Regions from separate parts of the Novosphingobium mississippiense genome, predicted to be linked through region 1. Evidence: predicted binding sites of a transcription regulator. Region 1 holds the regulator's gene; the other holds the start of a gene.
The links. The regulator LexA, encoded in region 1, represses DNA repair genes until DNA is damaged. The targets are predictions, from matches to a motif close to GTTCCNCNCTTGTTCT.
Positions count from the first base shown of each region.

Region 1 (15,785 bases):
CTTCGGTTACCCGATTGTTCGGCGAAAGCCTGCTTTCGTGGATGTTCCCCCCGGCGATGTTGATGATGTTGCTGGCACTGGTGCCGCGTGTGGTGGCCGGGCCGGCGACACGTTTGATGGGCGATCGCGCTTTGCTTGGCGTGGTACTGGCGCTTGCCGCCGGTTTCGGGCAGGTAGAGCCTGTGGTGGAAGTTCTGGCGATAGCGCTGGTCGTCCTCGGCATGGCTCTTCCGCTGCGCCGCAAAGGATAACCGAGGCTTAACCAAGTACGAGGTAGATGGGACGGATGATAGACAATGCTGTCCATCCGGCCGACGCTCAGACCGTGGAGGCCCTGTTGCGCGCCGAACTCGCGCGGGGCGATGCCCTCGCCGAGAGCGTGCAGCCGGTTTTGCGGCACCTGCTGTCTGCGCAGGACGGCGCCTTGTTCAGCGACGAGGTGCGCGCCCGCGTGCGTGGCATGCTGGGCGATCTTGCGCGCGGACTGCTGGAAACCGCAGGCGGACAGGGCAAGCCGACGCCCGGCGCGGAGGAATGCGAGGCGCTGGTTCAGGCATTCATGGATGATCGCGGGTTGCTGGGTCATGTCCATGCGCTGGCGCTCGAATGGCATCTGACGGATCGTCTACAGGCGCGCCTTGCGCTTGATCCGGTGGTTTCTCCCCTGGTGCAGTCGCTGGTCTCGTCCGAACAGGAAGACATGCAATCGCTGGCGATGACCTGGCTGGCAGCGCAGGCGCGGTGGTGCCAGATGCAACGCCGGATGGGGCTTCCCTTTACCGAACTGCCAGGCGAATTGCTCTATTCCGCGCTCCAGGCCATGCGCATTGCCTTGGCGGGGACGGCCAACGCGCCGGCATGGATTACCGCGACCGAAGCTGCCGTAAGGGCGCGTTATGAGGAAGGTGTCAGCCGCCTGGGCCTGGCAGCGCGGCTTGTCGTGGCATTGGGCACCAGCGGCGGCACCGCCCTCACGGTCAATTACGGGGGGCTGGCGCTGTTCCTTTCGGCGCTGGCGCAGCGTTCGGGCACGGAGCGCGACGCTCTGGCTCTGTCCACGCACGAGGCGCAGGCCACTCGCCTGGCGCTGTCCCTGCGCGCAGCAGGATTAGCGCCTGACGAGGTGAAGCGCCAGATGCTGGTGTTCCATCCGACGTACGATCTGCCCGAAGCGTTCGAGCAGATCGGGGTGGACATGGCCGCGTCCATCCTGACGTCCGGACACCGGGCCGGCTGATGCTTGCTGTCGGCAACATAGTGGCTCGGGCCGAATGCGACGGGCGGGACAGCCTGACGCGTGCCGACGAACCGCTTGCCGGGCTGCAGGAGCGTTGCGGCGGCACGGTTCCCGGCGGCATCGCCATTCCCGACCTGTTGGATTTGGTCCGCAAGGCACGCGGATATGGCTTCCGTCTGGCGCGGGCGATCACCGCGTTCGATGGTGCCGAATTCGTCACCGCCTGGGTGGAAGTTCAACCGCTCTACGGTGAAGAGAGCGACGGTGAGGCGGGCTGCTGCGAGATCGTGGTCCGCAACTGGCAGGTAGCGCCGGTGCCGACCGAAGACACCGCAACGGTCGACCGTCGACGCACGATGATCGATCGCCATCTTGCCGAATTGACGGCGCGACTGGATGGTGCCCAACGCGTGCTGTCGGTGGAGACCGATAGTGCCGAACTGGCTGACGTTGCGGCGGCGATGGCATGCGGACGAGGGCGCCCATGGACCGAATTCCTCCCACCCGAGAATGTGACGCACAAACAGCCGCTGCATTGGCGCCTGCTGGACGGCGTGTCGGTATGCGTCGCCGGATCGGAACGGCCGTGGCGAGTGGCCCTGGTGCCGCAGTTCCAGCCGGGATTCGATCCCAGCGGCTTCGAACTCCTGCTGGTGTCGGATGCGCCTGCCGCGGTTCCTGCAGCGTCACCCATGATGGCGGAGCCGCTGACGCAGCGTAGCCTGGTGGGGCAGGATCTGGCGCCGGTGCTGCGTCAGCCGATCGCTCGGATCATTGCCAATGCCGAAACGATTCGCACGCGACTGGCCGGCCCGCTTCCAGACGCCTATGCGGAGTATGCGGGAGAGATTGCGGGGGCCGGCAAGCTCTTGCTGGCGCTGCTGGAAGACCTTGCCGATCTGGAAGTCGTCGAATCGGAGAGCTTCAGCACGGTTTCCGATCATATCGACCTTTCGGACGTCGCACGTCAGGCCGCCGGGATCCTGAATGTCCGGGCGCGCGAAAAGGGCATTAGCGTCGAAGTTCCGCATCCCAGCGAAAGCCTGCCGGCTGTCGCCGAATTTCGCCGCGTACTGCAGATTCTGCTCAACCTGATCGGCAATGCGATCCGCTATTCGCCAGAAGGTTCGCAAATCTGGGTGAGGCTGGAGGCTTTGAACGGCCGGGCTTATGTGACCGTCGCCGATCAGGGCGGTGGCCTCGCGCTGGAAGATCAGGAGCGGGTGTTCGAAAAGTTCGAGCGTTTGGGCCGCAGCGGCGATGGCGGCTCAGGCCTTGGTCTCTATATCTCGCGCCGGCTTGCCCGGGCGATGGGTGGTAATTTGACCGTCGAAAGCGCACCGGGGCAGGGCGCGCGGTTCCTGCTTGAACTGCCGTGCGACTACGAGACCTGAAATTCTTCGGGTGACGCATGCAAAGCGTCCCGTATTCAGCTGATATAAAAACCGAAATTTTCAGAGACGGTTGCCGCTGCGGCCGTTGTTGTTCCGGCATGCCAGCCATAGCAGGATCACGCCGACGCTGGCCATCACCGCGCCGCGAACGGCCCAACCGCGATCGTCGATCATGAAACTGTTGGCCGGCCAGAGGATCAGTCCGGTTCCCTGACCGACCCAGAGCGCGCCCAGCGCGACGGCCAGCAATCCGATGATGAAGGCGAGAATTCGCAAAAACAGCATCTTAGTGCCCCCGTTATGGCCCATCGGCTGTGTAGGAACAACTTGCGGCCAATTTGTGGCTTGCGCAACCTTATCCGCAATAATCCCTGCAAATGCAAAAAGGCCCCCGCTTGCGCGAGGGCCTTCGAGGAGCCGACCGCGACTGGCGCGGTCTTGTCCGGATGTCGTGATCAGCGCTGCGCCATCGGCACATAGTCGCGCTGCGTCGGGCCCGTGTAGAGCTGACGCGGACGACCGATCTTCTGGCCTGGATCCGAGATCATTTCGTTCCACTGCGCCACCCAGCCCACGGTGCGAGCCAGCGCGAAGAGTGCCGTGAACATCGTGGTGGGGAAGCCGATGGCCGAAAGGATGATGCCGGAATAGAAGTCGACGTTCGGGAAGAGCTTCTTCTCGACGAAGTACGGATCGTTGAGGGCGATCTCTTCCAGACGCAGGGCGGTCTCGAACAGCGGGTCGTTGACCTTCAGCGCGTCGAACACTTCGCGGACGGTCTTCTGCATGACGGTCGCGCGCGGGTCGTAGTTCTTGTAGACGCGGTGACCGAAGCCCATCAGGCGGAACGGATCGTTCTTGTCCTTCGCACGCTCGATGTAGTGCGGGATCTTGTCCGGCGTGCCGATTTCCTTGAGCATGTTGAGCGCGGCTTCGTTCGCACCACCGTGCGCAGGGCCCCACAGGCAGGCGATGCCGGCCGCGATGCACGCGAACGGATTGGCGCCCGACGAACCGGCAAGGCGCACGGTCGAGGTCGAGGCGTTCTGCTCGTGGTCGGCGTGGAGGATGAAGATGCGGTCCATCGCCTTTTCAACGGCGGGGATCACTTCATATTCTTCCGCCGGCACGCCGAAGGTCATGCGCAGGAAGTTGCCGGTGTAGCTCAGCGAGTTATCCGGATAGACGAAAGGTTGGCCGACCGAGTACTTGTAAGCGGCGGCCGCGATCGTCGGCATCTTGGCGATCAGGCGGTGCGAGCTGATCTTGCGATGCTCGGGATCGGAGATGTCGGTCGAGTCGTGATAGAACGCCGAAAGCGCACCGACCACGCCGCACATGATGGCCATGGGGTGGGCGTCACGGCGGAAGCCGCGATAAAAGTTCGCCAGCTGCTCGTGGAGCATAGTGTGGCGCGTGATGGTGTTCTTGAAGGTCGCCAGTTCGTCCGCGCTCGGCAGTTCGCCGTTGAGCAGCAGGTAGCTGGTTTCCATGAACGAGGAGTTCTCGGCCAGCTGGCCGATCGGATAGCCGCGGTGCAGAAGGACGCCTTCGTCACCATCGATATAGGTGAGCGCGCTCTCGCAGCTGGCCGTCGACGTGAAGCCGGGGTCGTACGTGAACTTGCCCGTCTGGGCGTAGAGCTTCCGGATATCGATCACATCCGGGCCGACACTGCCCTTGAGCACGGGATAATCGAATTCCGTGCCACCAGCATTCAGTTTGACCTGATCACCCACCAGTTCTTACTCCTTATATGTGCGACCCGGTCGTGGCGTCCGCCTGCGCGCCAATGCGAGCAAGGCTTTCGTCCCGGCCGAGCAGAACCAATACGTCGAAAATGCCCGGAGAGGTCGTTTGACCAGTCAGGGCGGCGCGCAGCGGCTGCGCGAGCTTGCCGAGGCCCAATCCCAGTTCCTCGGCCATTGCCTTCAGTTGCGCTTCCAGTGCCTCCAGGGCCCATTCGGACTCTCCGGAAAGACGCTCTTGGATCGCGGCAAGGCGCGAACGCCCCTCGTCGGTCAAAAGCGCCTGCGCCTTCTCGCTCATGGCGAGCGGACGCTGGGCGAACAGGAAGGCGGCGCCTTCGGCAAGTTCGTTGAGGTCCTTTGCGCGGACCTTCAGGACAGGCATGGCCTGCGTAAGCAGGGTCATGTCGGGATCTGTGAAGCCGGCCGTCTCAAGGCGCGGCTGAACGAGGCCGGCAAGCCGGGCATCGTCCGCTTCGCGCAGATAGTGGCCGTTGAGATTCTGCAGCTTGGCCAGATCGAAGCGCGAGGGGGACTTGCCGACATCGGCCATGTCGAACCATTCGACAGCCTGTTCGCGGCTGATGAATTCCTCGTCACCATGGCCCCAGCCGAGCCGCAGTAGATAATTGAACAGCGCTTCGGGCAGAATGCCCATCTCGTCGCGATACGAATCGACGCCCAGCGCGCCGTGGCGCTTGGACAGTTTTGCACCGTCCGAACCGTGGATCAGCGGCACGTGGCCGTAGACCGGCACGTTCCAGCCCATGCCGTGGATGATCACCAGCTGGCGGAACGCGTTGTTGAGGTGGTCGTCACCGCGCAGCACATGCGTCACGCCCATATCGTTGTCGTCAACCACGACCGCCAGCATGTATGTGGGCGTGCCGTCCGAACGCAGGATGACGAAATCGTCGATTTCCTCGTTCTTCACGGTAACCTCACCCTGGACGAGGTCCTGGATGGTCGTCTCGCCTTCGCGCGGCGCCTTCACGCGCACGACGTAGGACCGGTCAGCGGGCCAGGTCGACGGATCGGCATCGCGCCATTCGCTGTCGATGCGGAACGGGCGGCGTTCTTCCTGTGCCTTCTGGCGACGCTCGGCCAGTTCCTCCGAAGTGAGATAGCAGCGATAGGCGTGGCCGTTGGCGATCAGTTCCGCTGCGACTTCGGCGTGGCGATCAGAACGCGCGAACTGGAAAACCGCCGGCTCGTCTCCGCCAAGGCCAAGCCAGTTCAACCCATCGAAAATGGCTTCGATCGCCGGCTCCGTCGAACGGGCGCGATCGGTGTCTTCGATGCGGAGCAGATACTTGCCGCCGAAGTGGCGGGCGTAGAGCCAGTTGAACAGCGCCGTGCGGGCGCCGCCGATATGGAGAAAACCCGTGGGCGAGGGGGCAAAGCGCGTGACGACGGTCTTTCCATCCGCCTGTCCGCTCGATGCGCTGCCGCTTGCCATTGCTCTTACCTTCCGTCCTTATGTCAGCCATGGCCAGCCTAGCCGCCACGACCGATGATCCCGATGTTCCGGCCCTCGCCGGAGCCGCTGCATTGCAGCATCGCCCATGGATCAGCCAGAGCCACATGTCGAGCAGTTTGGCTGGTGTCGAGTGTTTTCTTTCGAACTGCACTTTCGACCGTGGGCCATGGCTTGCGGTAGGCTTTGGGGCCGGAATTTCGGCGTGGTTTACCATGCCCGACCCACGTTGGTGGATTGCATTTTGCGCAATTTGTGCGGTGGCTGCAATCGGACTCGGCGTCTGGCGGCACAGTCGGGAGGATTTTCCGCTCCTGCGCCTCGCCATCATGTCGTTGATGGCTGTTCTGGCGCTTGGTTGCCTGGCCGCGTGGGGGCGTTCCGCGACGATCGGCACGGCCCCGATTCCACGCCCTCTGTCTGGCACGTTTGAGGCTCGGGTGCTCGCGATCGAGGAAATGCCGGCGTTTGGTCAGAACCGTCTGACCGTGGCTATGCGAGAGCCGAGCAGCGGCAGGGCGATCAAGGTGCGAGTCAGTCTGCCTGACGAGATCGGCGTCGCAAACGGTCGATCGTTGGAAACGGGCGCATTGATCCGGTTCCGCGGCAGGCTGGTTCCACCGGCGGCACCGATGTTGCCGGGCAGCTACGATTTCGCCCGTGCGGCATGGTTTGCGGGGCTTTCCGCTTCGGGGCGGGTACTCGCGCCGGTCGAAGAACTGGAGGCGGGTGATCGCGCCGATGTTCTGGCCGCTTGGCGCTCCGATCTTTCCGGGCACATCCGCTCCAGACTTGCGGGTAGCAAGGCGGGCATCGCCATAGCCTTCGCAACCGGGGACATGGGCGCGATCGCTTCAGATGACGCCCGTGCGATGCGTGACGCTGGGTTGGCGCACCTGCTTTCGATCAGCGGCCTTCATGTCAGCGCGGTGATAGGTGCCGTCTACTTTCTTGCCATTCGCCTGTTGGCGCCTTTTCCCGCGATTGCGTTGCGATGGCGCCTTCCGATCGTGGCTGCGGGATTGGGTGGCTTGGCGGGAATCGGCTACACCCTGTTGACGGGATCGCAGGTGCCCACCGTGCGATCGTGTGCGGGCGCATTGCTGGTGCTTGGGGCGTTGCTGCTGGGGCGGGAGGCTCTGTCGGTCCGTATGCTGGCGACGGGGGCATTCATCGTGATGCTGTTGTGGCCGGAGTCCATCGTCGGCCCCAGTTTCCAGATGAGTTTTGCCGCGGTGTTGACACTGATCGTGGTGGCGAAAGCCGGGCCGGTGCGCCGGTGGATGGCGCCGCGCGACGAAGGCGTGCCGATGCGAGTGCTGCGTTCTCTGGCGCTTATGCTGGTGACCGGCGTGGCTATCGACCTGGTGTTGATGCCGATCGCGCTCTATCACTTCCACCGGGCGGGCATGTACGGCGCGCTGGCCAATCTTGTCGCAATTCCCTTGACGACTTTCGCAGTGATGCCGCTGGTGGCGATGGCGCTCATTCTCGACATCGTCGGCCTTGGGGCGCCGTTGTGGTGGCTTGCCGATCACGCGATAGCGTTGCTTCTCGGCTTGGCTCATGTCGTCTCGGACCTTCCGGGGGCGGTTCGCCTGCTTCCGGTCATGGGGACGCCGCATTTCCTGCTTTTTGTGGCTGGCGGCCTATGGCTGGCCTTGTGGTCGGGAAAAGAGCGCTTCTTTGGCCTGATCCCGGCGATTGCAGGTGTCGTTGGATTGGCGTTTGTCGTTCCGCCCGACATTCTGGTGAGTAGCGATGGCCACTACATTGGCATGGCCGTTGATGGTAAACGTCTGGCCGTGCTGCGGGAAAGCAAGAGCGGCTACGCTCTCGATAATCTGATGGAGGCCGCCGGGCAGCATGAAGCTCCGCTTCCGCTCGCCGGGCAGCCTCAGGTGCGATGCAATCAGGACTTTTGTGCGGCGACCCTTCAGCGAGGTGGGAGGGCGTGGCATGTTCTGATCGCGCGGAGCGACGCCTATGTCCCGATCCCTTCGCTGGCCCGCGCCTGTGATCGCGCCGACATCGTCATTGCCGATCGTTCATTGCCGCAAGGCTGCAAGCCCCGATGGTTGAAGATTGATCGCCCGATGCTGAAGCAGACCGGTGGCATCGCCATAGATCTGAAGGGGCAGGTGTTGCGAACGGTTGCCCAGAGCCAAGGGGATCATGGCTGGTGGCATCCCTGAGAAATGCGACCAGCCTTGAGCCTGTAAGGAATTCCGGCGACAAATTCATGCCGCCAGAGTCGCTGTCTCTCAGTGATATCGGCGCAGAATACCTGCCAGCTTGCCCTGAACCTGCACTTCCTCGGCACCATAGATCTGCGCTTCATATGCGGCATTCGCCGGATCGAGCCGAACCTTGGGGCCGTCGCGGCGCAGATACTTCAGGGTGGCTTCCTCGCCACGGATTAGCGCGACCACGATTTCTCCATCACGCGCGGTATCGGTGCGCTTAACGAGCGCAAGGTCGCCATCGAGAATGCCCGCCTCGATCATCGAATCGCCAGATACTTCAAGCGCGTAATGGTCGCCGGAGCCCAGCAGCGCTGCCGGCACCGGCAGCATCGACTGGCCTTCGATAGCCTCGATCGGAACGCCAGCAGCAATGCGGCCGTGCAGCGGAATCTCGATCACGTCGTTGGCCGGCTCGGGCGCGCGCGGTGCTGGGCGCAGTGCGACGGGCGCTTCCCGCGGTGCCACAGGGGCAGGCGCCTTGTTGGTAACGTCGTCGGGTTGGCGAAGCACTTCGAGAGCGCGGGCCCGGTTGGGCAGGCGGCGGATGAAGCCACGCTCTTCCAGCGCCGAAATTAGACGATGCACGCCGGACTTCGACTTGAGGTCCAGTGCATCCTTCATTTCTTCGAAGCTGGGCGAGACGCCGCTCTCTTCCAGGCGCACTTGTATGAACCGGAGCAATTCGTGCTGCTTGCGCGTCAACATCTGGCTGCCTCACCTGCATGGCCGCGATCGGCGGCCTGTTCCTTTCGCGAGGAACACATGGAGGTTCGTTCGCGAACAATGAGGGAACAATTAAGCAACGAATCCGGTAACGTCAAGCAATACCGCCATTTTGGAGCAAGTATACCCAAACCGGATCGCCGGGCTGCGCTGCAGGTGCGTTGGCAGGGCGGTCGATAAGGATATTGCTTGTGGCCAAGGAGACCAGCGCGCCACTGTCCTGGAGGGTATGCACGGCCACGGTTTCTCCATCCCAAAGGCCGCGCAGAAATTCGCGCCGATTGCCACAGGGCGGCAGTTGTGTGGCCAGCCGGCTTAGCAACGGCATAGGCGCAGGCCGATTTGCGCCGAGCAATGCGCGAAGAGCAGGCAGCATGAAATGATATGCGGTGACGTGGCTGGAAACCGGATTTCCGGGCAATCCGATGACGATCTGTTGGCGGGCGCCATGTGTCTTGCGGGCGACGAGCAGCGGCTTGCCCGGCCGGATTGCCACGCGCCAGAAATCCAGATCCGCACCCCATGCTTCCAGTGCGGGGCGGACAAGATCGTGATCACCGACGGAAACACCGCCACTGGTGACGATGATGTCTGCATCGCCAGCGGATTCGAAGGCGTGGATCAAGGCGTCGAGATTGTCGCTCACCGGGCCGATTCGGTTGACTTCGACCGGAAGGCTCTGCGCCATTGCGGCGAGCATCGCGCCGTTGCTGGCGGGTATCTGGTGCGGTTCGCAGCATTCTGGATCAGCGGCCAGTTCGTCCCCGCTGTCGATCACAACGAGGCGGGGTATCCTGCGAACCGGCAGATGCCTGTGTCCCGCGGCGATCGCGAGTGCGGCCTGAGCTGCGCCGATGCGGGTGCCTGAGGGAAGGATTTCCTGGCCTTCGGGAAAGTCCATTCCCTGGCGGCGAACATGCTTATGCAGCGGAGAGGGGCCTTCGCCGGTGAGCGTGACGCGATGCTGATCGCGGCTGACGTCTTCCTGCAGGATGACGCCACCCGCTCCGACGGGGAGCAGGGCGCCGGTGGAAATGCGCACCGCCTGCCCCGGCGTTACGGCCGCATCGTAAGGGTGCCCGGCTGCGCTTTCACCCACGACATGCCACGGGCCGGAGATGTCGCCTTCGGACACCGCGTAGCCATCCATCGCCGAGACGTCATGTGCGGGTTGCGTCCGTCTTGCGAGCAAGGGTTCGGCCAGATAGCGGCCGAGGGCGCCGGGGACATCGACGCGCTCGATTGGTAGCGGTTCGATGAGCCGGAGCAATTGGGCCTGAGCTTCTTCGAGCGTGAGCATGGGATGTCCGGTCATCAGATCGTGCCGGCCGCCATCCACACGCCGGACTTTCCGCCGCGCTTTTCGATGAGGCGAATCTCGCCGATCACCATGCCCTTGTCGAGGGCCTTGGCCATGTCATAGATTGTCAGGAGCGATACGGAAGTGGCTGTAATCGCTTCCATTTCAACTCCTGTCTTGCCCGTGAGCGAGGCGGTGGCGATGGCGCGGATGCCATTGTTCTCGAAACGAAAATCGATGTTGACGGCATCAAGCGGCAGCGGGTGGCACATCGGGATCAGTTCGGATGTTTTCTTGGCCGCCATGATGCCGGCGATGCGTGCCGTTCCCAGTACGTCGCCCTTGGGGGCGTTGCCGGCGCGGATCGCTTCGAGCGCATCTGCGGTCATGGTGATGATCCCCGATGCGATGGCCAGGCGCTGGGTTTCTGCCTTGGCGCCGACGTCCACCATGCGGGCGGTGCCATCCGAATCGATGTGGGTGAGGCTCTTGGTCATTTCGGGAGGCTCGTTACAAGGTGACAGGTCGGTTGACACAGTTGACACGGTCCAGAAGTCAAAAGGCGATCGACGCCGAACTGGCGGATTTTCGCGCTTTCAATAAGGAACGGGCGACAGGTCATGGCATTGCGATGGCAGATTTCGCCACCGTAGGACAGGGACGGCAAGGCAAATTCCGCAAGATCGGTCAGGCTGGCCTGCTCCATTCGTGCCAATACGGTGGCCATGACGCAAACCTCGAAATCATCTGAGCTGTTCCAGCGCCGTTATCTCGAACGGATGGCGCGCGTGGTGGAGCGGATTGAAGCCGAACCGGATCCCGCACTCGATCTCGAAACGGTCTCAGCTTGGGCGGGGTTTTCTCCGTATCACTTTCATCGCCAGTTCCGCGCGCTGTGCGGGATGCCGCTTCAGCGCTTTGTGCAGCTTTCGCGGCTGCATCGCGCCGGGATGCAACTTGCCTTCAGGCCGGGCACGCGCGTGATCGATGCGGCATTGGATGCCGGATACGAAACGCCCGAAGCCTTCGCCCGGGCGTTTCGGGCAAAGTTCGGCCAGGCACCATCGGCATTTCGCTCCGCACCGGACTGGTCGGCGTGGGAGGCAGTGAGCGCCTCGCTTCAGACAGCAAGGAACAGGACCATGGTGGACACCATGACGGCAGAAATCGAAATCAGGGAATTCGCGCCCGTTCGCGTAGCGATAATGGAGCATCGCGGCGATCCCGAGCGCATCGGCGATACCATTCGCAGGTTTATCGACTGGCGGCGCGAGGCGGGGTTTACGCCCAATAAAAGCCGCACTTTCAACGTTTTTCCAACCGATCCGCGTACAACGCCTGAAGACGATCATCGCGTTTGGCTTTGCGCTTGCGTGCCATCGCGGTTTGTCGGAGACGGCCGGGTCCGGGTGGCGGAAATTCCCGGCGGGCGCTGCGCGGTTCTGGCCGTGAACGGCCCAGCGATGGACCTGGAAGAGCCAGCGATGCGCCTCTATCGCGATTGGCTGCCTTCCAGTGGAGAGGCCCTGCGCGATTTTCCGCTGTTCTGCGAGCGGGTGCGCCTCTATCCGCAGGTGTCTGCGGCAGAGGCGCTTACCGAATTGTTGTTGCCGTTGGCCTGAGGATCAGGCGCCGGTCAGCAGTGCGCGGGTCGCCGCCTCGACGTCAGCCTCACGCATCAGGCTCTCGCCGACGAGGAAAGTCCGCGCGCCGCAACCTGCGAGCCTTTCGAGATCCGCGTGAGTATTGATGCCGCTCTCGGCAACGAGCAGCGTGCCGGCGGGGGCCAGCGGAGCGAGCCGCTCGGTGGTGCCGATGTCGGTGACGAAACGCTTGAGGTCGCGATTGTTCACGCCGATCAGCCGCGATTTCAGGTGGCTTGCGCGGTCCATCTCAAATTCGTTGTGAACTTCGACGAGGCAATCCATGCCGCGTTCGTGCGCGGCAGCCTCGATCTCCGCCATCAGTACGTCGTCCAGTGCGGCAACGATGATCAGGATCGCATCGGCGCCGATCGCGCGGGCTTCGGCGACCTGCCAGGGATCGACCATGAAGTCCTTGCGGATTACCGGCAGCGCGCAGGCCGCGCGGGCGTCCATCAGAAAATCTTCGTGGCCCTGAAAGTATGGCGCGTCGGTCAGCACTGACAGGCATGCGGCGCCGCCGCGCTCGTAGGCGATGGCATGTTCGGCAGGACGGAAATCAGGCCGAATCAGTCCTTTGGACGGCGATGCTTTCTTGATTTCGGCGATCAGCGCGAAGCCGCTTTCCGCCTTGGCGCGCAAGGCCGCTTCGAAACCGCGCGGTGCGGTCTGGTGCGCGGCGTGCGCGTCGAGGTCGGCCATGGTGGCCACAGCCTTGCGCTCGGCAACTTCCTCGCGCTTGGTGTCGCAGATCTCGGTAAGCTTGTCGGACATTATAACCCTCTCGCGCGGCTCAAGCCTTGAGCGCGGAAATCCAGCAGTTGAGCAGAGCGTTGGCGAGGCCCTTGTCGATGGCCTCGGCCGCTTCCTCCACGCCTTCGCGCCAAGTTTCCACCTCGCCCGCGACGATCAGCGCGCCGGCGGCATTGAGCAGCACGGCATCGCGATAAGGCCCGTGCTCGCCAAGCAGCAGGCGACGGAGCGCATCGGCATTGTGGGCCGCATCGCCGCCCCGAATGGCGCCGACCGGCGAGACCGCCAAACCAACGTCTTCGGGCGAAATGCGGCGCATGGACAGTTCACCATGCCTGATTTCGGCCACTTCGTTGCCGCCCGCGAGGCTCAGCTCGTCGAGCCCTTCGTCGCCGGAGATGACGAAGGAGTGCTCGCTGCCCAGGCTCATCAGCGCTTCGGCATAGATCGGCACATAGGCGGGGCGGGCGATGCCGACGAGCTGACGGCGCACGTTCGCCGGGTTCGCCAGCGGGCCCATCAGGTTGAAGATGGTGCGGCGGCCGATCGCCTTGCGGATCGGCATGATGCGGCCCATCGACGGGTGATGGCGCGCGGCAAAAAGGAAGCAGATGCCGAGGTCGCCCAGCGTCTCTTCCGCCGTTTCCGCAGCGCGGTCGAGATTGAGGCCGAGCGCTTCGAGGGTGTCGGCCGCGCCGGCCTTCGAGCTGGCGGCGCGGTTGCCGTGCTTGGCCACCGGTACGCCGCAGGCGGCGACCACCAGCGATACCGCGGTCGAGACGTTGAGCGTATGATGTCCATCGCCGCCGGTGCCGCAGACGTCGATGGCATTGGCGGGGGCCTCGATCGGGATCATTCGGCTGCGCATGGCGCGCGCGGCGCCGGCGATTTCGCTCGCCGTCTCACCGCGTTCGGTGAGGGCGAGGAGGAAGCGGACCACGGCGTCGTCACCCACGCGTCCGTCGAGAATGGCGCCGAAAGCTTCTTCGGCCTCGGCTTCCTCGATGGGGTGGAGAGGATCGGGCAGGATCATCGTCGTCATGCTACTTTCAGGCCGGTGTCGAGACGAACAGGCAGTTTGGGCTCGATGCCGCAGGACCGCAGGAAGTTCGCCAGCATTTCGTGGCCGTGTTCGGTGGCGATGCTTTCCGGGTGGAACTGCACACCGTGGATCGGCAGCGTGGCGTGCCGGAAGCCCATGACGTGATTGTCGTCCGAACGCGCGTTGACCACCAGCGTCTCCGGAATGTCCTCGACGATCAGCGAGTGATAGCGCGTGGCGGTGAAGGGGGAGGGCAATCCGGCGAAGACGCCGGTGCCGTCATGCGTGACGGGCGAGGTCTTGCCGTGCATCAGCCCGCCCCGCACGACCTTGCCGCCGAAGTACTGGCCGATCGACTGGTGGCCCAGGCACACGCCCAGCAGCGGCTTTCCAGCATCTGCCGCCGCGCCCACAAGGTCCAGGCTGATGCCGGCTTCGTTCGGGGTGCAGGGGCCGGGCGAGATCAGGAAGCCCTGCGCGCCGCTGGAGATCGCCTGCCCGGCCGAAAGCGCATCGTTGCGCACCACTTCGACTTCGGCGCCCAGTTCCATCACGTAATGGACCAGGTTCCAGGTGAAGCTGTCATAGTTGTCGATGACGAGGATCATGGCCTGTCCTTTCCGTTAGAGCCCTTTGCGCTTTTCTCGACGACGATCAAGGGGCCGAGCGGCGGTCCGCCGTCCACGCGCCCATGTTCGGGGTCCCACAGCGAGGACACGCTGCCGTCGAGGAACAGCGCGTTGGGGCAATTCAGCTTGTCGCGGAACAACCGCGCCAGCTTGCCGAACGAGACAGGCTCGTCCGAGATGACGAAGTGGGCACGGCCTTGCCGGTCGACACCTACGGCATTGCGCAGTTTGAGAGACTGGCCATCGGTATCGATCTTCGGGTGCAGTTTACTGTCGATCACCAGCATCGGGCCCGACTGGGTGCCGAAGTCCGGCCGGTTGTCGACATGGGCGGCGAAGTCCTCGCTCGTGCGAATCTGCCAATGGCCGGTGGCATCGCCGAAGAACACGCCATTGGGCAGGAGGTGGAAATTGCCCCAGCCCTTGTTGGTGTTGATCGCGTGGACGCGCTGGCCGTCGATCACGGCATAGCCGATGGGTTTGCCGCCCCCATCGAACATGCCGCCATTCATCGCGAAGGCAACCGCCGGGTTGCCCGAGGGGCGGCTTACGGCCAGTTGCGACAGGCTGCGATAGGGCGCGCCATTCTTCGGCCCCAGAACGAGGTGGATCGTGTGGCGACCGGGCGTGGCGGTGCAATGCGTGAAACTCGCGCCTTCGAACGAAGCGCCTTCGCAGGGCGGCGGAGGCGGGGCTTCCGCCTGCTTTTGCGGCTGCTGGGCGCCTGACGAACAGGCAACGAGGGTGAACGCAGCCGCCAGAGCGGCGCGTCTCACTGTCCGGAACCCGTTACTGGCCCCGTCACTGGCCGAAACCCGGTTCTCCGGCGACGCGGATCGCTTCGCGGGCGGCGGCGAACAGGGCGCCCGACTTGGCTTCGCACTCGCGCTGTTCGTAGTCGGGATCGCTGTCGGCAACGATGCCGGCGCCGGCCTGCACGTGCAGTACGCCGTCCTTCAGCACGCCGGTGCGCAGGACGATGCACGAATCGACCGAGCCGTCCGGTGCGAAGTAACCGACGCCGCCGGCATAGGCACCGCGCGTTTCGGGTTCGAGGCTGGCGATGATCTCGCAGGCGCGGACCTTCGGTGCGCCCGAGACGGTGCCTGCCGGGAAGCCGGCGAAGACTGCGTCGATGGCGTCGTGCCTCTTCGTGTCGAGCCGGCCGATCACGTTCGAGACGATGTGCATCACGTGGCTGTAGCGCTCGATCGTGTAGCTGTCGGTCACTTCGACGGTGCCGGCGGCGGAGACGCGGCCCACGTCGTTGCGGCCGAGGTCGAGCAGCATCAGATGCTCGGCGCGTTCCTTGGGATCGGCCAGCAGGCTGACTTCGTTGGCCTTGTCCTCGGCCACCGTCTTGCCGCGCGGGCGGGTACCGGCGATCGGACGGATCGTGACTTCGCCTTCCCGCACGCGGACCAGGATTTCCGGGCTCGAACCGATCAGCGCGAAGCCGGGCAGGTCGAGGAAATAGAGGAACGGCGAAGGATTGATGCGGCGCAGGGCGCGATAGAGCGCGACCGGCGGCAGCGGGAATTCGCAGGTGAAACGCTGGGCCAGCACGATCTGGAAGATATCGCCCGCTTCGAT
Region 1 is NZ_CP147001.1:1,380,377-1,396,161, forward strand. Features, by position in the region: gene WBP06_RS06475 (hypothetical protein) at 1-251, shown strand, start outside; gene WBP06_RS06480 (hypothetical protein) at 287-1,237, shown strand; gene WBP06_RS06485 (sensor histidine kinase) at 1,237-2,631, shown strand; gene WBP06_RS06490 (hypothetical protein) at 2,692-2,916, opposite strand; gene WBP06_RS06495 (citrate synthase) at 3,087-4,370, opposite strand; gene gltX (glutamate--tRNA ligase) at 4,384-5,838, opposite strand; gene WBP06_RS06505 (ComEC/Rec2 family competence protein) at 5,868-8,051, shown strand; gene lexA (transcriptional repressor LexA) at 8,121-8,807, opposite strand; gene WBP06_RS06515 (molybdopterin molybdotransferase MoeA) at 8,920-10,125, opposite strand; gene moaC (cyclic pyranopterin monophosphate synthase MoaC) at 10,140-10,622, opposite strand; gene WBP06_RS06525 (hypothetical protein) at 10,655-10,876, shown strand; gene WBP06_RS06530 (GyrI-like domain-containing protein) at 10,851-11,747, shown strand; gene trpC (indole-3-glycerol phosphate synthase TrpC) at 11,751-12,542, opposite strand; gene trpD (anthranilate phosphoribosyltransferase) at 12,562-13,554, opposite strand; gene WBP06_RS06545 (anthranilate synthase component II) at 13,560-14,171, opposite strand; gene WBP06_RS06550 (phosphodiester glycosidase family protein) at 14,168-14,968, opposite strand; gene WBP06_RS06555 (anthranilate synthase component I family protein) at 14,994-15,785, opposite strand, start outside.

Region 2 (15,785 bases), 970 kb from region 1:
AGCAGATTGCTGATCGGGGGCTGAAATTGCTCCGCTTTATGGAAAAGCGCTGGCATCTCGATCTAGGCGGAATGAAGGAGCATCTGGGACTGCTTGGTCTAGACTGGTATCATTCCAAGCTTCCGATTGAGGCAAATGAGACTGCGGTAAAGCGCGGAAAATCTCGGGAACCCGAGGTTATGGAAGAGGTTTCGTAACGAGGGATCGTTTGAGGGATCAGGAATATGGCGATATAGAATTATCGTTATTTACCAACTTGATAATATCATTTTCTTGATCCCTCCCGCTCCGTCGAACGAAAATGGCCTGGCACTAGCGTCCGCTTTTGGGAACGATCTGTGTGGTTTTTAATGGCGGAATACGGCGCAGAGCCGCCAAGCAAGGCCCTCACATCATCGCGTAGGGTGACTTGCTCCAGGTGGCGTAGCCCTGCCGCACGTCGGACGGTTTGAAATCGAGCCGCCAAGTGCGGCCATTGCTCCGCAGCAGGACGCGGACGCCGGAACGATGCAAATCCTTACCGGCCTGCTCGCCGCGCCCATCGTCGCAGCGCACGGTCGGTTCCGCCTGCACGCGGCGTTGGGTTGCGATCGATGGGGAGGCCGGCGCTGCGGTCGGCAACAGGTCGATCTGTCCGGCTGGGTCCGCCGCGGGCGGTGCGGTGCTCGCGCCGGCAAGGGGTTGCGGCAGGACCGCAAGCGCAGTCGTCAGGACGGTGATGGTGATGGCATTGGCTCTGCTGTGTGCGCGCATGTCTCCCTCCCGAAACAAGCGCCAATTCGCGGGGTCTCGCGCCCAAACGGCGCGGCTGACCATGCGAATGACTGAGCGTGCCCCTACGCCTCCGTGGCGGCAAAGGGCGTGATGCCGCTCACACGTGCCGTTTGGCAGCGGTCCGCCGCGCCGAGGCGTATCCCCGGCGCGGCGGATCGATCACTTGCCCAGCAGCGGCTTCAGATAGTGCCCGGTGAAGGACTTCTTCACCTTCACGATATCCTCCGGCGTGCCTTCGGCAATCACCTGCCCGCCACGCACGCCGCCTTCGGGGCCCATGTCGATGATCCAGTCGGCGGTCTTGATGACATCCAGGTTGTGTTCGATCACCACCACCGAATTGCCCTGCTCGACAAGGCGGTGGAGCACTTCCAGCAGTTTGCGCACGTCCTCGAAGTGGAGGCCGGTGGTCGGCTCGTCCAGGATATAGAGCGTCTGCCCGGTGGAGCGGCGGGCGAGTTCCTTGGCGAGCTTCACGCGCTGCGCCTCGCCGCCGGACAGCGTGGTGGCCTGCTGGCCCACCTTCACGTAGCCAAGGCCGACTTCGTTCAGCATGTGCATCTTGTCGCGGATCGGCGGCACGGCCTTGAAGAACTCTTCCGCATCCTCGATCGTCATGTCCAGCACGTCGGCGATGGAGTGGCCCTTGAACTTCACTTCCAGCGTTTCGCGGTTGTAGCGCTTGCCGTGGCATTCCTCGCACGTGACGTAGACGTCGGGCAGGAAGTGCATCTCGATCTTGATCAGGCCGTCGCCCTGGCACGCCTCGCACCGGCCGCCCTTGACGTTGAAGCTGAAGCGCCCGGCCTTGTAGCCGCGCGCCTCGGATTCCGGCAGACCCGCGAACCAGTCGCGGATCTGGGTGAAGGCGCCGGTGTAGGTGGCGGGGTTGGAGCGCGGGGTGCGGCCGATCGGGGACTGGTCGATCTCGATCACCTTGTCGCAGTTTTCGAGGCCGGTGATCTTGTCATGCGCCCCGGCAACGACGCGCGCGCCGTTGAGCTGGCGTGCGGCGCCGGCCTGCAGCGTATCGATGGTGAGCGAGCTTTTGCCCGATCCGGACACGCCGGTGACGCAGCAGAAGGTGCCGAGCGGGAATTCCGCCGTGACGTTCCGCAGATTGTTGGCGCGGGCGTTCTCGACCACGATCTTCTTGCCGTTGCCCTTGCGGCGCTCCGTCGGCACCTCGATCTTGCGGGTGCCGTTGAGGTAGGCGGCGGTGAGGCTGTTCTTGCTCTTCAGCACCTGCTTCAGCGTGCCTTCGGCCACGACTTCGCCGCCGTGGACGCCGGCGCCGGGGCCGAGGTCCACGATGTGGTCAGCGGTGCGGATCGCGTCCTCGTCATGTTCGACGACGATCACGGTGTTGCCCAGATCGCGCAGGCGCTTCAGCGTTTCCAGCAGCATGTCGTTGTCGCGTTGGTGGAGGCCGATCGAGGGTTCGTCGAGCACGTAGAGCACGCCCGAAAGGCCCGAGCCGATCTGGCTGGCGAGGCGAATGCGCTGGCTCTCCCCGCCCGAGAGGGTGCCGCTGGTACGGTCGAGGTTGAGGTAATCGAGCCCGACGTTGTTGAGGAAGCCGAGCCGCTCGTTGATTTCCTTGAGGATGGCCTTGGCGATCTGCTGCTGCTGGCTGGTCAGCTTGCCCTCAAGCTCCCCGAACCATGCGAAACCGTCCGCCACCGAGAGGCGCGCGGCATCGGCAATGTCGCTGCCGGCGATCTTCACCGACAGCGCCTCGGGCTTGAGGCGCTTGCCTTCGCAGGTTTCGCAGGGCTGCGCGGTCTGGAACTTGGACAGTTCCTCGCGCATCCAGGCGCTGTCGGTCTGGATCATGCGGCGGTTGAGGTTGCCGATCACGCCCTCGAACGGCTTGTTGACCGTGTATTCCTTCTTGCCGTCCTTGAACGTCAGCGGCACGGCCTTGCCACCGGTGCCGTAGAGGATGACGATCTTCAGCTCGGTCTGCAGCGCGTCCCACGGCGTGGTGAGGTCGAATCCGAAGTGCTCGGCCAGGCTGGAGAGCACCTGCATGTAATAAGGCGAAGGCGGGTTGGACTTGGCCCAGGGCACGATCGCGCCCTGCTTGAGGCTGAGATGCTCGTTCGGGACGACCAGCTGCGGGTCGAACAGCAGCTTTTCACCCAGCCCATCACAGGCCGGGCAGGCGCCCTGCGGCGCGTTGAACGAGAACAGGCGCGGCTCGATCTCCTCGATGGTGAAGCCGCTGACCGGGCAGGCGAACTTTTCGGAGAAGACGATGCGGTTGGGCGGCAGGCCGGTGCCCTTGAGCGTCTTCTTCGCGCCCTTCCCTTCCGCTTCACGGCCGGGAACCACGCCGTCGGCCAGGTCGATATAGGCCAGCCCCTCGGCCAGTTTCAGCGCCTGCTCGAAGCTGTCGGCCAGGCGGGTCTGGATGCCGTCCTTCACCGCGATGCGGTCCACCACGACTTCGATGTCGTGCTTGTACTTCTTGTCGAGCGCGGGGGCGTCCTCGATCGCGTAGAGTTCGCCGTCGATCCGCACGCGGGTGTATCCCGCCTTCTGCCACTCGGCCAATTCCTTGCGATACTCACCCTTGCGGCCGCGCACGACCGGGGCGAGCAGGTAGGCGCGTGTGCCTTCGGGCAGTTCCATCACCCGGTCGACCATGTTGGAGACGGTCTGTGCCTCGATCGGCAGGCCGGTGGCGGGCGAATAGGGAATGCCCACGCGCGCCCACAGCAGGCGCATGTAGTCCCAGATCTCGGTCACCGTCGCCACGGTGGAGCGCGGGTTGCGGCTCGTCGTCTTCTGCTCGATCGAGATCGCGGGGCTGAGGCCGTCGATATGCTCGACGTCCGGCTTCTGCATCATCTCCAGGAACTGGCGCGCATAGGCCGAAAGGCTCTCGACATAGCGGCGCTGGCCTTCCGCATAGATCGTGTCGAACGCGAGGCTGGATTTCCCCGAGCCCGACAGGCCGGTGATGACGATCAGCTTCTCACGCGGGAGTTCGATATCGAAACCCTTGAGATTGTGCTCACGGGCGCCGCGGACGGTGATGTGGGAGAGACTCATGGGAGAGGTATGTTCCAGATTTGTTCGCGATACGCAAGGCACGCCGAGGCGCCGCGCAACCATGGCCGCCATGTGGGAATGCCGGCCCCGATTGCAACGTGGTTTGCAACGTGGATGGCAACAGGACCACCCGCATTGCCGCGAAATCGGCCGTTTTGCCGGCCATCATGCATTTCGTCGGCGGTGGAATGTCGTCCATCGGGCGTCGAATGCAGTTCACCGATCCGTTAGTTTGCAGACTTGAAAGCGTCACGGAGATCAGCAATAAAAAGGCTGCCCGAAAAGAATAACGACTCGCTTCTTGCTTAAATGTCCATCTGCTTGAAATAAGTAGATACCAGACATCAGGGAAAGCCGAAACGATCGTGAGGGGCCGACAGCATTCATTTGCCGATCGAAACAAGAGTGTGGGGATTATCGCGCACGGCCGCGCCAAGCGTCTGTGCAAGAGGGATATTTTCAGATCGCACAGGGTCGCCGCAGCACTTGCACCGCGAAACACGGGTTTCGGGGATGCGGAACTGCGCCCTTGAAGGAGGAGTACCCAAGATGTCCAGGAATTCCATGATCGCTTCCGTCGTCCTGTTCGGCGCCGCGCTTGGTCTTGCCATGCCCGCCGCCGCCGAGGACGTCATCGTGAAGAACCGCACGATCGACCCGAACGTGCCGCACGTCTTCGTCACGTACAACGACCTCAACCTCGACAGCGAGGCCGGTCGCGATCGACTGACGACGCGGCTCGATTCCGCCGTTCGCACCGTCTGCGGCACCGCAGACTACCGCAATCTCGACGAGTTGAGCCATATGATGGACTGTAGAGGCGAGTCGACCGTGCGGGCCTATGCCGCCCGTGACGAACTCTTCGCGCAGCACATGGCCGCCCGTGCCCAGGGACAGACCCTTGCCATGGCCAAGACGCCGCAAACCCTGGCGATTTTTGCCCAGAGGTGAACGGCAGAGGTGAACGGCAGCTTCCTCCCGGCCCGGATGAAACCGGGCCGGAGGGACGCACCAATCGGACGCCGCACCGAAACTTTCGGCAAGCCGTCCGTGGCATGGGCGAATAGACACACCCTATAGAATACTTCTCATTGAAATTACTTTTATCGACGTGGAACTCATTTTCCACGAAGGGGACTTATATTTCAAGCCAATGAAATAGACTGGGCCATGCGGCATCCTGCAGCATGGTCTTCAGGAAAAATCGTGTCGCGCCCGCAAGCGCGGCAGGGTTCCGGCACGGCCCCGGGTCTTCGCAAACCGGCCGCCATAAGAGCCACCAGACAACTGGTCCGAATATCGACACAAGCATGAGGGTCGCTCGCAGTCCACCACCGCGCCGGGGCAGGTTCCCGGACCGAACGGAGATACGAGCATGATGCAATCGAACATTCGCAATGTCCTGACTTTCGCGGCTCTCGTAGTTTCGGCAGCTTCGGCGCCGGCCATGGCGCGCGCCGGAACCGATGCGGCGATGATGGTCGTCGAGGATCGTCCCACCGAAGAGGTCCACTATGCCGACCTCGATCTGGGTACGCCGCAAGGCCGTGCGCAGCTGGATACGCGCATCGCAACGGCGGTCGACCATGTTTGCGGCAGCGCCGACATCCGCGACCTGCCGGCCTATGCCGACATGCGCACATGCCGCACCCAAAGCACCCAACAGGCATTCGCGGCGCGCGACACCGTGCTCGCCGCTCGCGATCACGGCGGGCAGGTAGCCGTCCTGGCGGTTGCCCGCGGTTCGACCGCCGGGCGTTCCGCGCGCTGACGGGACGGGATCGCCGCCTTCCCCCGTGGGCGGCGATCCCGGTTCCCGCCAATTCCCTCTGCTGACCGCAGGCCCTGCACACTCCATCTCCGCACGCCACCATTCGTCGCATAGGCTTTGCACGGCCTGCCCCCCGGCGGCAGAGCTTGGCGCAAATACCTCAGGGACGGAGAATAATGATGAGGGGGTCGCGTATCCTGCTGGCGCTTGGCGCGCCGGTGCTTGCCTGTGGAATCCTGGCTGGCGTATCGAGCCCGGCACTGGCCGACGATCCGCACGATCCGACGATGACGCCCGATGCCGTGGCCCGCGATCGTGCCATCATCCGCAAGCTCAATCAGGACCAATTGGCCTATGTGCGCAAGCGTGATGCGCAGTATGCCGAAGGCTGGAAATCCTACAGGGGCCAGCGTGGCAACGACGACCGCGGGGACGACGATGGGCGCGCCGATGCGCGCAATTATGCGCAGGCCCGTCGCCAGTACAAGGCCGATCTGGCCAAGTGGCGTCGCGACGTTGCCGCCTGCCGCGCGGGCGACTATTCGCGCTGCCGCTGAACGGATCCGGTTCGCGGCATCATCAGGGGTCAGCGTTTCCCGTGGCGTGCATCCAAGATCGACGGTAGTTCACTCCCATGACCCTGCGCCCCTTCCACCTCGCCTTTCCGGTTCATGATCTTGATGCCGCCCGTGCATTCTGGGGCGGCCTGATCGGCTGCCGCGAAGGCCGCAGCAGCGCATCCTGGGTGGATTTCGATTTTTACGGCCACCAGATCGTCGCCCATCTCGTGCCCGGGATGGCGCGCGGCGACAGCGGCTCCAACCCGGTGGACGGGCATGGCGTGCCGGTGCCGCATTTCGGAATCGTGCTGGCCATGGAAGACTGGGAAGCGCTGGCGCTGCGCCTGCGAGAGGCGGGTGTCGCCTTCGGGATCGAGCCCTACATTCGCTTTGCCGGGCAAGCGGGCGAGCAGGCGACGATGTTCTTCCGCGACCCATCGGGCAACGCCATCGAAATGAAGGCCTTCGCCGATCTGGGGCAGTTGTTCGCCACCTGATGTTGCGGACGGATCGGGGCGGGGCGGGGCGGGCCAGCCTGACCCACGGGAAATCCCGGCACGAACTGCGGCTTCTTTCGTTCCGTCCAGCGGAAACACCCGATGCCCGGCGCTGGAACAACCCGGGCCACTCGCGTACGTGTCAATCCAGTGGCAGCGAAAGCGGATCCGAGGTGAGATGAAGGCAAGGCGCGTTTCTTCCACCCTGATCCTGCTGGCGCTGGCGCCGGCGGGATGCCATCGCACTGCAGAGGAAGGGCCGCCGCCGCGCACCCACGACGCCATCGTCGTCGAGCCGCAGGCTTCGGTGCTGACGGTGCCGATCGATGCCGATGCCTCCGCAATCGGCCCCGCGCTGGAGCGCGAAATACCCCGCACGCTATGGTCGATCGACAAGTCCGGGCTGGACTGCGTCCCGTCGAAAAAGGTCAAGGTCGTGTTCGTCAAAGTGAAGACGCCCAGGATCAAGTGCGACATCGTCGGCGCCGCACGGCGCGGCCCCTTGCGCTTCACCGGCAAGGGCAGCGACGTGGTGTTCTCGATGCCGATCACCGCGCAAGTGCAGGCGCGCGACATTGCCGGCGTGCTGAAGCACGAGACGGCGACGGCACGGGCCGAAGCCACCGCACGCGTCCGCCTGGACCTGACGCCCGACTGGCGGCTGCGCGGCAAGGTGGACATCACCTATCGCTGGATCGACAGCCCGCACATCGATTTCCTGGGCAAGCGGATCGATCTTTCCGAGGCCGCCGACAAGAAACTGGCGCCGATCGTCGCCGGGCTGGAACGCCAACTGGCGGCCGAACTGGCGAAAGTGGCAGTGCGGCCGCATGTGGAGCGGGCCTGGGCATCGGCCTTCACCTCGCTGGAACTCAACCACCGCAATCCACCGGTGTGGATGCGGATCACCCCGCAGGAAGCACTCTACGGCGGCTACACCGTTTCCGGCCACCACCTGCAGTTGCGCCTGGGCCTGAAGGCCCTGACCGAAACCTTCGTGGGCGATCGCCCGCCCGATCCCGCGCCCACCGCCCTGCCCCCGCTGCGTCCGCTGAAGGGCGATACCGGCAAGGTGGCGTTCTTCATCCCGGTGATCGCCGATTACCGCGAACTGGAACCGGTGCTGCTGAAGGCGCTTGTCAAGCGGCAGCAGCGGCCATTCGTGGTGTCCGACATCGGATCGGTGCATGCGGAGTTCCGCAAGGCGACCATCTACGGAACCACCGGCGGGCGCATTGCGGTGGGCATCGAACTGTCGGTCTGGGGGGACAAGGGCTATCTCAAGAAATCCAGCGGCACCGTCTGGCTGACCGCCACGCCTGCCAACGCGCCGGATTCGCGCAAGGTGGAATTCACCAACCTGCATGTCAGCGGCGGCACCGACATGGTGGGCGGCAAGCTGTTGCTCAGCTTCGCGAACGCGCCGGAGCTTTCGGCCACGCTGGCCAATGCGCTGGGGCAGAACTTCGAACACGACTATCAGGACCTGCTCGGCAAGATCCATCGCGCCATCGCCGAAAAGCGCGAGGGCAAGCTGGTCATCCGTGCCGAGGTCAAGGAAGCGCACACCGGCACCATCCGCGCGGCGGGACAAGGCCTCTACCTGCCGGTGCATGGCAGCGGCCTCGCCACGATCACGGTTGCGCGATAATCGTCCCCACGCCCCGGCAGGCATCTCATACGAAAGGTGGAGTCCGTTGCGCCTCCGTCAAACCACGTATACAATATTCACACGAAATAAAATGCAAGCATGAAGCAGAGTTTAAGTTGAACGCGGTATTCCAGCATGGCGGCGATGGCAGGATTGATCTGCGCTACGCATCCGCGACGAAGCCATCACTTGGCACCGACACCGTGCTCATTCAGGTGGAGCTGGCTTCGCTGGAATGCGTGGACATCCACAAGTTGGTCGTACTGCCGGCACCCGTGCCCCGGCTGATCCCGGGTTGCCAGGCCGCGGGCACCGTGGTCGCGATCGGCCCCGCCGTCACCCGGTTCGCAGTGGGCGATCGCGTGGTCGGCTATCATCCCGGCGGCGCCTTCGCGGAATTTTTCGCCGTGCCGGAAGGGGCGGTATGGCACATGCCCGCGGGGATCGATCCGGCCTTCGCGGCGGCTGCGCCGCACGTCGTCGCCTCTGTCCACGCCACGCTTTTCGCACGCGGAGGGGTGCAGGCGGGGGAAACGATGCTGGTCAACGGCGTGACCAGCGCCACCGGGATCGTCGTGCTGCAGATGGCCGCGAAGGCCGGGGTCCGCGCGGTGGGCATTGCGGCGGACACGTCCTATCGCTCCAACCTCGGCGGCTTCGGCCTGTCACGCCTGATCGACAAGTGGGACGAGGATGTCCTGGCCGCCTGCGTGGAGGAGACGCGGGGGCGCGGCTTCGACATGGTGGTCGATACCGGCCTGGGCGGGGACTATCCCATGCTCTCTCGCCTGGTCGTATCGGGCGGGCGCTATGCCAGCTTCCACGCGGATGAACATGCCTCCACCCGGTTCGACCTGCTGCCGATCGCCCCCGCCGCGCCGATGGACGATCCGGCGGTCTACGCGCTTGTCGAAAGCGCGCTCCGCCGGGTGGCCAACGGCGAGTTGGAAATCCCGGTGGAATACGAATTCGCGCTCTGCGAGGCGAGCGAGGCCTGGGCCTTCATGATGCGCGGGGGCGTCTACGGCCGCGTGGTGTTGCGGCCCTAGAGCGTTTTCTAATCAGGTGGAATCACCTGATGACTCGGAAAACGCGATAAACCAAAATCTTAGAGCAGTTGATCCGATGCAATCGGATCAACTGCTCTAGACCGGCGCCTTGGTCAGACGCCGTCGGGATAGACCGGGCGGATGTCCACCGGCAGCGTACCCATCGCCTTGATCACGCCTTGCGCATCGGGATCGAGCTTCGCCCAGCGGTCCATGAAGGCGATCGTGCCCGCATAGTCCCCCCGTGCCTGCAGCATCAGCATGTCATGCAGCAGATCGCGCAGACCAGCCTCCATCTTCGCATCATCCACCGTGAAGCGCTGGGTGGCGGGATCGTAGGTGAACGCCCCCTTGGCGCGCAGGTAGCCGTATTGCAGCGCCGCGCCCTTGCCGTGCGCCTCCACCGCGCCGAAGCGCACCGCGCGGAACACGCCAACCATGTAGGTGGCGAACAGCTTCGGCTTTTCCGCCACCGGAAGCTCGCCCTTCTGCATCATCAGTAGCAAGTCCCACACCCCGGCGACATCGGCCTTGGCCTCCTCCATCGCGGAGTTCTGCTCCTTCAGTGCCTTGTCCACGGTGGTCTTCTCGCCATTCACCACGATCGAGCCCGGCCCGAGGCTGTGCGACAGTTCGTGGAACAGCGTTTCCAGCTGCATGTACTTGCGATCGACCAGCCCGGCCTGTGCCGGCGCCAGCACCAGCGCGCCCATCGGCTTCAGGATCAGGTCGAACTTGGCGCCCAGCACGTTGGAGAGGATCACCTTCTTCGCGCCCTTCGCCTCACGCACGCGTTCGTCATTGGGCAGGTTGAAGGCGATGGTCTGCGGGCCCGGCACGTTGTCGCCGCCGCCGCGCACCTGTTCCGCCACGGCGATCGGGCTGGCGAAGCCGCGCTGGAAGTTCTTGTATTCGTCCGGAATCGGCAGGTTCGCTTCCATATCGCGCAGGAAGGCCTTGTACTTGGCGAGCTTGGCCGATTCCTCGGGATCCTTCAGCGTCACGAAGCTTTCGAAAGAGGCCTTCGCCCCCATCAGGCGATCGGTATAGACTTCGTAAGGCCCGATCGCCGGTTCGATCGGCGTGCCTTCGATATCCATCCACGCCAGTTCGCTCTCGAAGTAATCGTCGGTACGCAGCGCCTTGGCGCGCAGGCTGAGGAACTTCTTCAGGCTGGCGTTGCTGGTCCGCGCCGCCGCCTGGTCCAGCAGCTTGGCCGCCGGTTCCAGCCACTGCTTGTAGGCCTGCGAGTACGGCACTGCCACCAGCTTGTTCCCGTCGCGGCGCACCACGGTATAGGCACTGGTCAGCGCCGCCTTCTGGTCCGGATGCGCGGTCAGATAGGCCTCGAACTCCTGCCGCGTCAGGTCTTCGGGGTAGAAGCCCGCGCCTTCGGGCATCGGCTTGTCGCCCCAGAACGGGTGGAGATCGGCCAGTTCGTCCCAGGGGCCGAAATTGCGATCGTACATCTCCAACAGCAAATCGCGGTCGGCGCGGCGGTTCATCGCGATCGCCTGGCGAACCTGCGGATTTTCGGCATAGCGCTGCCGCAGATAGACCTCGCTGAACAGGTCGGAGACCTTGATCAGCAGGTTGACCACGTCGCGTTCCTCCGCGCTCAGGAACTTGGTGTCCACCTGCATCGGCACCGTCGCCAGCTTCGCCTTCTGCGCGGCCAGATCGTAGGCAGGCTCGGCCGACTGCGCCATGGCGGGCATGGCCTGCAAGGCGCTGGCAGCCAGCAACAACGGAACGAGGGCGAGGCGGGTGGCGGAGTTCAAGCCGGGCATTGGGGGGGAAGCCTTTCGGGTCTATTTTCGGCGCGGACCCTAGACCCAAGCCGCGCATGAGAAAAGCCGGGAGAACCGCCGCAACGGTGCAACTGCGCAAAGACCTGCCCCGCGTTCCTTGCTAGGACATCCATGACAAGCAGGGCAAAGGCCGGGGGAAGAGATGGACCGTTCGCGCGTGAAGCGCCGATTTCTCGCGGCTTCTGCCTGCCTCATCCTGATGTCCAGCGGTTTCGCCGGACTGGCTGACCCACCCGAAACCGTGGGCGATCCGATCACCGTCACGGCCCGCAAGATGCGCTTCACGAAGGTCGAATACACCGTGCGCGGCCCTTATCTCAGGGCCTGTATGCCGAACCCGTCGGTGGGATCCCCCGCCGCCGACCGAATCCTGTGCAGCATGTTGCAGCAATGCCTGCTGGAAGGCCATTCGGGCGAAGTGCGTGCCAAGGCCTGCCTGGACGATCGCATCCACCGGTTCGCCGAACAGGACGTGTCGATCGCCACGGCTCAAGCCGCGTTCGACGCGGAAATCGGGCAGATGCTCGCCAGTGCGCAGGAAAATACCAGCGCGCAGGGCGATGCCAACCCGCGAGGCGATGCACCTCCGCCTGCCGAAAGCCCCGGAGAGATCACCGTCACCGGATCACGACACCCCATTCCGCCCGGGCTATGGCGCTTCGTCGAATATAGCACATATTCCACCAGTCGAAATCGCGGCCTGCCACCGGCCGCTCGGCAATGGCAGGCCTGTCTGACCGAGGATGACCTGCATGTCTTCGCGAATGCGCTGCAAACGCCCGACGCCTCCGTGAACAGCCCGGCATGTCGAAGCTGGAAGATCAGGATCAAGGGCAAGGATATCTCGGGATCGTCAACCTGCTTCCTCGAAGGCGGCGCGATCAATCAGGGCAAGCTCACCGGCCATGTCGATGCGGACCGGATCGAGGTTTCCAAGGAAGTCCGCCTTGTCGTGAAGCTGCCGAAGGGGCCCTTCTTCGCCGTGACGCGATCCGAACTCAGCGCCCAACGGATCGGCGCGTGCACCAGGGGCTAGAGCGTTTTCTAATCGGGTGGAATCACCTGATGACCCGAAAAACGCGATAAACCAAATTCTTAGAGCAGTTGATCCGATGCAATCGGATCAGCTGCTCTAGCCTGCGCACATCGCCTTTCCATCAAGCCACCCTCAGAGCGGATCGAACTCCAGATGCAGGCTCGCCAGCGCGCGCAGGACATAGGTCGGCTCGTACTGGAACCGCCAGTTGCCATCCTGCCCGTGATGCGCCGGTGAAAGGCGGATATTGCCCATTCGCGCCAGCAAACGCTCGATGCTGGTGACGACCTCGCGCCGGGCGAGCGGGGCGCCGATGCAGGTATGCGCGCCGCGCCCGAAGGCCAGGTGTTCCTTGATCTTCGGCCGATCCATGTCGAACGTGCCGGGATCGGCGAAACGGGCCGGATCGCGGTTGGCCGCCATGTGCGACATCAGAACCGCCGTGCCCGCCTTGATCTCCACGCCGCCCAGAACGGTGGTCTTCTGGCACATGCGGCCCCCGCTTTTCACCGATCCGTCGAAGCGCAGCACTTCCTCGATAAAGGCCGGGATGCGCGCCGGATTGTCCCGCAGTTCCTGCTGGATGTCCGGCCGGGTGGCGATGACCTTGAAGGCATTGGCGAGCAGGCGGTTGGTGGTGTCCTGCCCGGCCCCGAACAGGAAGGCGGCCAGGCTGGTCAGGTCCACCAGCGTCGGCTTGCGGCCGTCGGGATAGCGCGCCTCCGCCAGTTCGGAGAGGATGTCCTGCGGTGCCAGCACCCCACGCAAGGGGCGCATCAGCGGATGCAGGGCAAGGCGCCGCTGGGCGATCAGCTTGAACAGATCCTTGCCCACGCCCACCAGCGGATTCTTCAGCATCTCCTCCTCGCTGGCGTCCATCGGCACGGGAATCGCGCCTTCCAGCAGTCCGCGGAACTTCACGCGCGTCTTTTCCGACAGGCCAAGCAGGTCGGAGATCACCAGCGCGCCGTAGGGGCCGCCATATTGCAGCACCAGATCGACCTTCCCGTCGCGATGGAACTCGTCGATCAGCCCTTCCGCCGTGGCGAGCAGCTTGGGCTGAAGCTCCTTCAACCGGCTCGGCGTGAACAGCCGCGCAAGGATCGAACGCAAGTCGGCATGGCGGCTGCCGCTTTCGGTGACGACCTGATCCGCGAAGGGGATCTGCTTGCGATGCGCTTCCAGCGCATCGGTAATGTCGTCGCCCTGCGGCGTGAACGGCAGTTCGGCCAGCGGGCCGGTAACGCCGTTGATCGAGGAGAAGTGCTCGGTATCGAGCATGACCTGAATGGTCTCCTCATACCCCGTCACCGCCACCGCATTGCGATAGGGCAGGCGCACGACCGGGCCCTGCGCGCGCAGGAAATCGAAGTAGGCGTGGGGATCGTCCACCAGCGAGACGTCGGTGTACCAGTCGGCGGTTTCGTAAGACGGTGTTTTGGGCACTGGATTGAGCACGGCGCGGCATCTCCCGAATTTATGATCCTATGTGTATCACATTTGCAGAGATGGTCAAAGGTCGGCCGCTGTGATATCGCCCCGGCATGGCCCACACCGCCGCCCTCACTGCCCCGCTCGGTCGCCAACAAGGCGAAAGCGTCGGGTCGTGCGCGCGCGGCAGGTAAGGCCTCCCTTCCCTCCACCCGCGACAAGGCCCGGCCCCTTCGGCCGGCCGGATACATGCGCGCTTGTCGTCGGAGTCCGGGTCTCCAGACACAGGAAACCGACGATGACTTGTTTTGATGACGAAACGATCGCGCGCATTGCCGATGGCGTGCTCGACACCACCTGGCCCTATGCCGAGTGGAGCCATGCCGCCCACTTTGCCGCCGCGCTCTGGCTGCTGCGCCACCCCGCCGTACTGGCCGAACATGGCGGGATCGAGAGCGTGATCCGCCGCTACAACCGTGCGGTGGGCGTGCCGGAAAGCCCGACGCGCGGCTTTCACGCGACGATCACCGAAGCCTCCATGCGCATCGCCGCGCTGGAACTGGCGCGGCATGGGCCGGACGCCCCGCTCTCGCACGTGCTGGCAGCGATCATGGCCTCTCCGCTCGGCGGTTCGGGCTGGCTGCTGACGTATTGGAGCGAAGGCGTGCTGATGAGCGCCGAAGCGCGCGCAGGCTGGATCGCCCCCGATCTCGCGCCGCTTCCCGAACTCCACGCAACGGGTCTATGATACTGAGATGCCGACCATCCTCCCACCTCTGGCCCCTGCCCTGCCGCCGGCGATCGACTTGTTCGGGATCGCCGTTTTCGCGCTGTCCGGCGCGCTGTCGGCAGTGCAGATGCGCCAGACTTTCGTGACCGCCGCTTTCTTCGCGCTGATGACCGGCGTGGGCGGCGGCACCTTGCGCGATCTGCTGATCGGGGCGCCGGTGTTCTGGGTGCGCGACCATACCGTGGCGCCGGTCTGCCTCGCCGTGGCGCTGCTGGCGTGGTTCACGCCGGTGCGCTGGTGGGAGGGGCGCCTGCTGGAATGGGCGGATGCGCTGGGCCTTGCCGTCTACGCGGTGTTCGGCACGATCAAGGCGCTGGCCTGGGGGGTGCCTGCGGTTCCGGCGATCCTGATGGGCGTGGTGACCGGCTGCGTCGGCGGCATCATCCGCGATGTGCTGGCCGGGCGCCCTTCGATCCTGATGCGACCGGAGCTTTACGTGACTGCCGCCGCGCTCGCCTCATCCCTGGCAGCGGCCGGGATTGCACTGGGGCTTTCGGCCGGCCTCAGCTGGGCGCTGGCCGCTGCTGCCGGCTTTGCCCTGCGCGGGGCGGCGATCCACTTCTCGCTCGGCCTGCCGGCCCACATCGGGCCGGAGGATAGAGGCTAGCTACACGCCCGGAATATCGTCGAAATCGAGATCGACGATGCTGCCGCGCTTGACCTCGCAATCGACGGTGCCGCGCAAGGGACCACCCTTGTCGCCATCCGCGCCGCGCCATGCGGGGCCACCGCCGGAAACGCTGACCCAGGCCTCCAGCTCATAGCCTTCCGCCTTGGACTCGATCTGCTTCAGCCCGACCACCTGCACGCCGGTATAGCCGGCGGCCTGCAGGGCCTTCTCGGCAGCGGCCAGGCACATGTGTGCGGCCTGCCGCGAACTGACGCCGAAGGCATCGCGCTGGTTGTTCAGTCGAGGATCGTTGGCAGCGCTGACCGCCTGCGCAAGCGCGGCAGTGGGGAAGGATGCCGCGCAGATCGCAGCGGCGGCGAGGAGACGGACGTTCATGAATCGGGCTCCTTCGGGTTCGGACAACGATCATGGCGGGGCGCACGCCTGCACGCCCCGCTCATAATCCCTGTCATTTCCCGGAAATTCAACCCGCTGTCAGAACGTCGCGTCCGTCACAGGCCCCGGATGCCCTTGAAATCGACGTTGTAGACCCGCCCGCGCCGGTCGACCTTGCATTCGAACGTGCCCGAATCCCAACCGCGCATATTCGCGTTCCACCCGCGATAATCGCGGCCCCAGCCCCGGCCGTAATCGGGATCGCCCCCGCGCCAGTCGCGACCCATGGCGTTCACGGCGATCCGGCCCTTGACCTTGTAGCCATAGTCCTTGCGATCGACGCTGCGGA
Region 2 is NZ_CP147001.1:406,528-422,312, reverse strand. Features, by position in the region: gene WBP06_RS01995 (DUF262 domain-containing protein) at 1-197, shown strand, start outside; gene WBP06_RS01990 (hypothetical protein) at 388-753, opposite strand; gene uvrA (excinuclease ABC subunit UvrA) at 934-3,834, opposite strand; gene WBP06_RS01980 (UrcA family protein) at 4,384-4,785, shown strand; gene WBP06_RS01975 (UrcA family protein) at 5,210-5,605, shown strand; gene WBP06_RS01970 (hypothetical protein) at 5,785-6,162, shown strand; gene WBP06_RS01965 (VOC family protein) at 6,240-6,662, shown strand; gene WBP06_RS01960 (DUF4403 family protein) at 6,841-8,313, shown strand; gene WBP06_RS01955 (zinc-binding alcohol dehydrogenase family protein) at 8,430-9,362, shown strand; gene WBP06_RS01950 (hypothetical protein) at 9,476-11,152, opposite strand; gene WBP06_RS01945 (DUF3617 domain-containing protein) at 11,316-12,209, shown strand; gene WBP06_RS01940 (cytochrome P450) at 12,342-13,667, opposite strand; gene WBP06_RS01935 (hypothetical protein) at 13,939-14,388, shown strand; gene WBP06_RS01930 (trimeric intracellular cation channel family protein) at 14,396-15,037, shown strand; gene WBP06_RS01925 (hypothetical protein) at 15,038-15,436, opposite strand; gene WBP06_RS01920 (hypothetical protein) at 15,553-15,785, opposite strand, start outside.
Region 2: a site for LexA is predicted at 3,846-3,861, ahead of uvrA (excinuclease ABC subunit UvrA). Genes of this name have one in related genera too.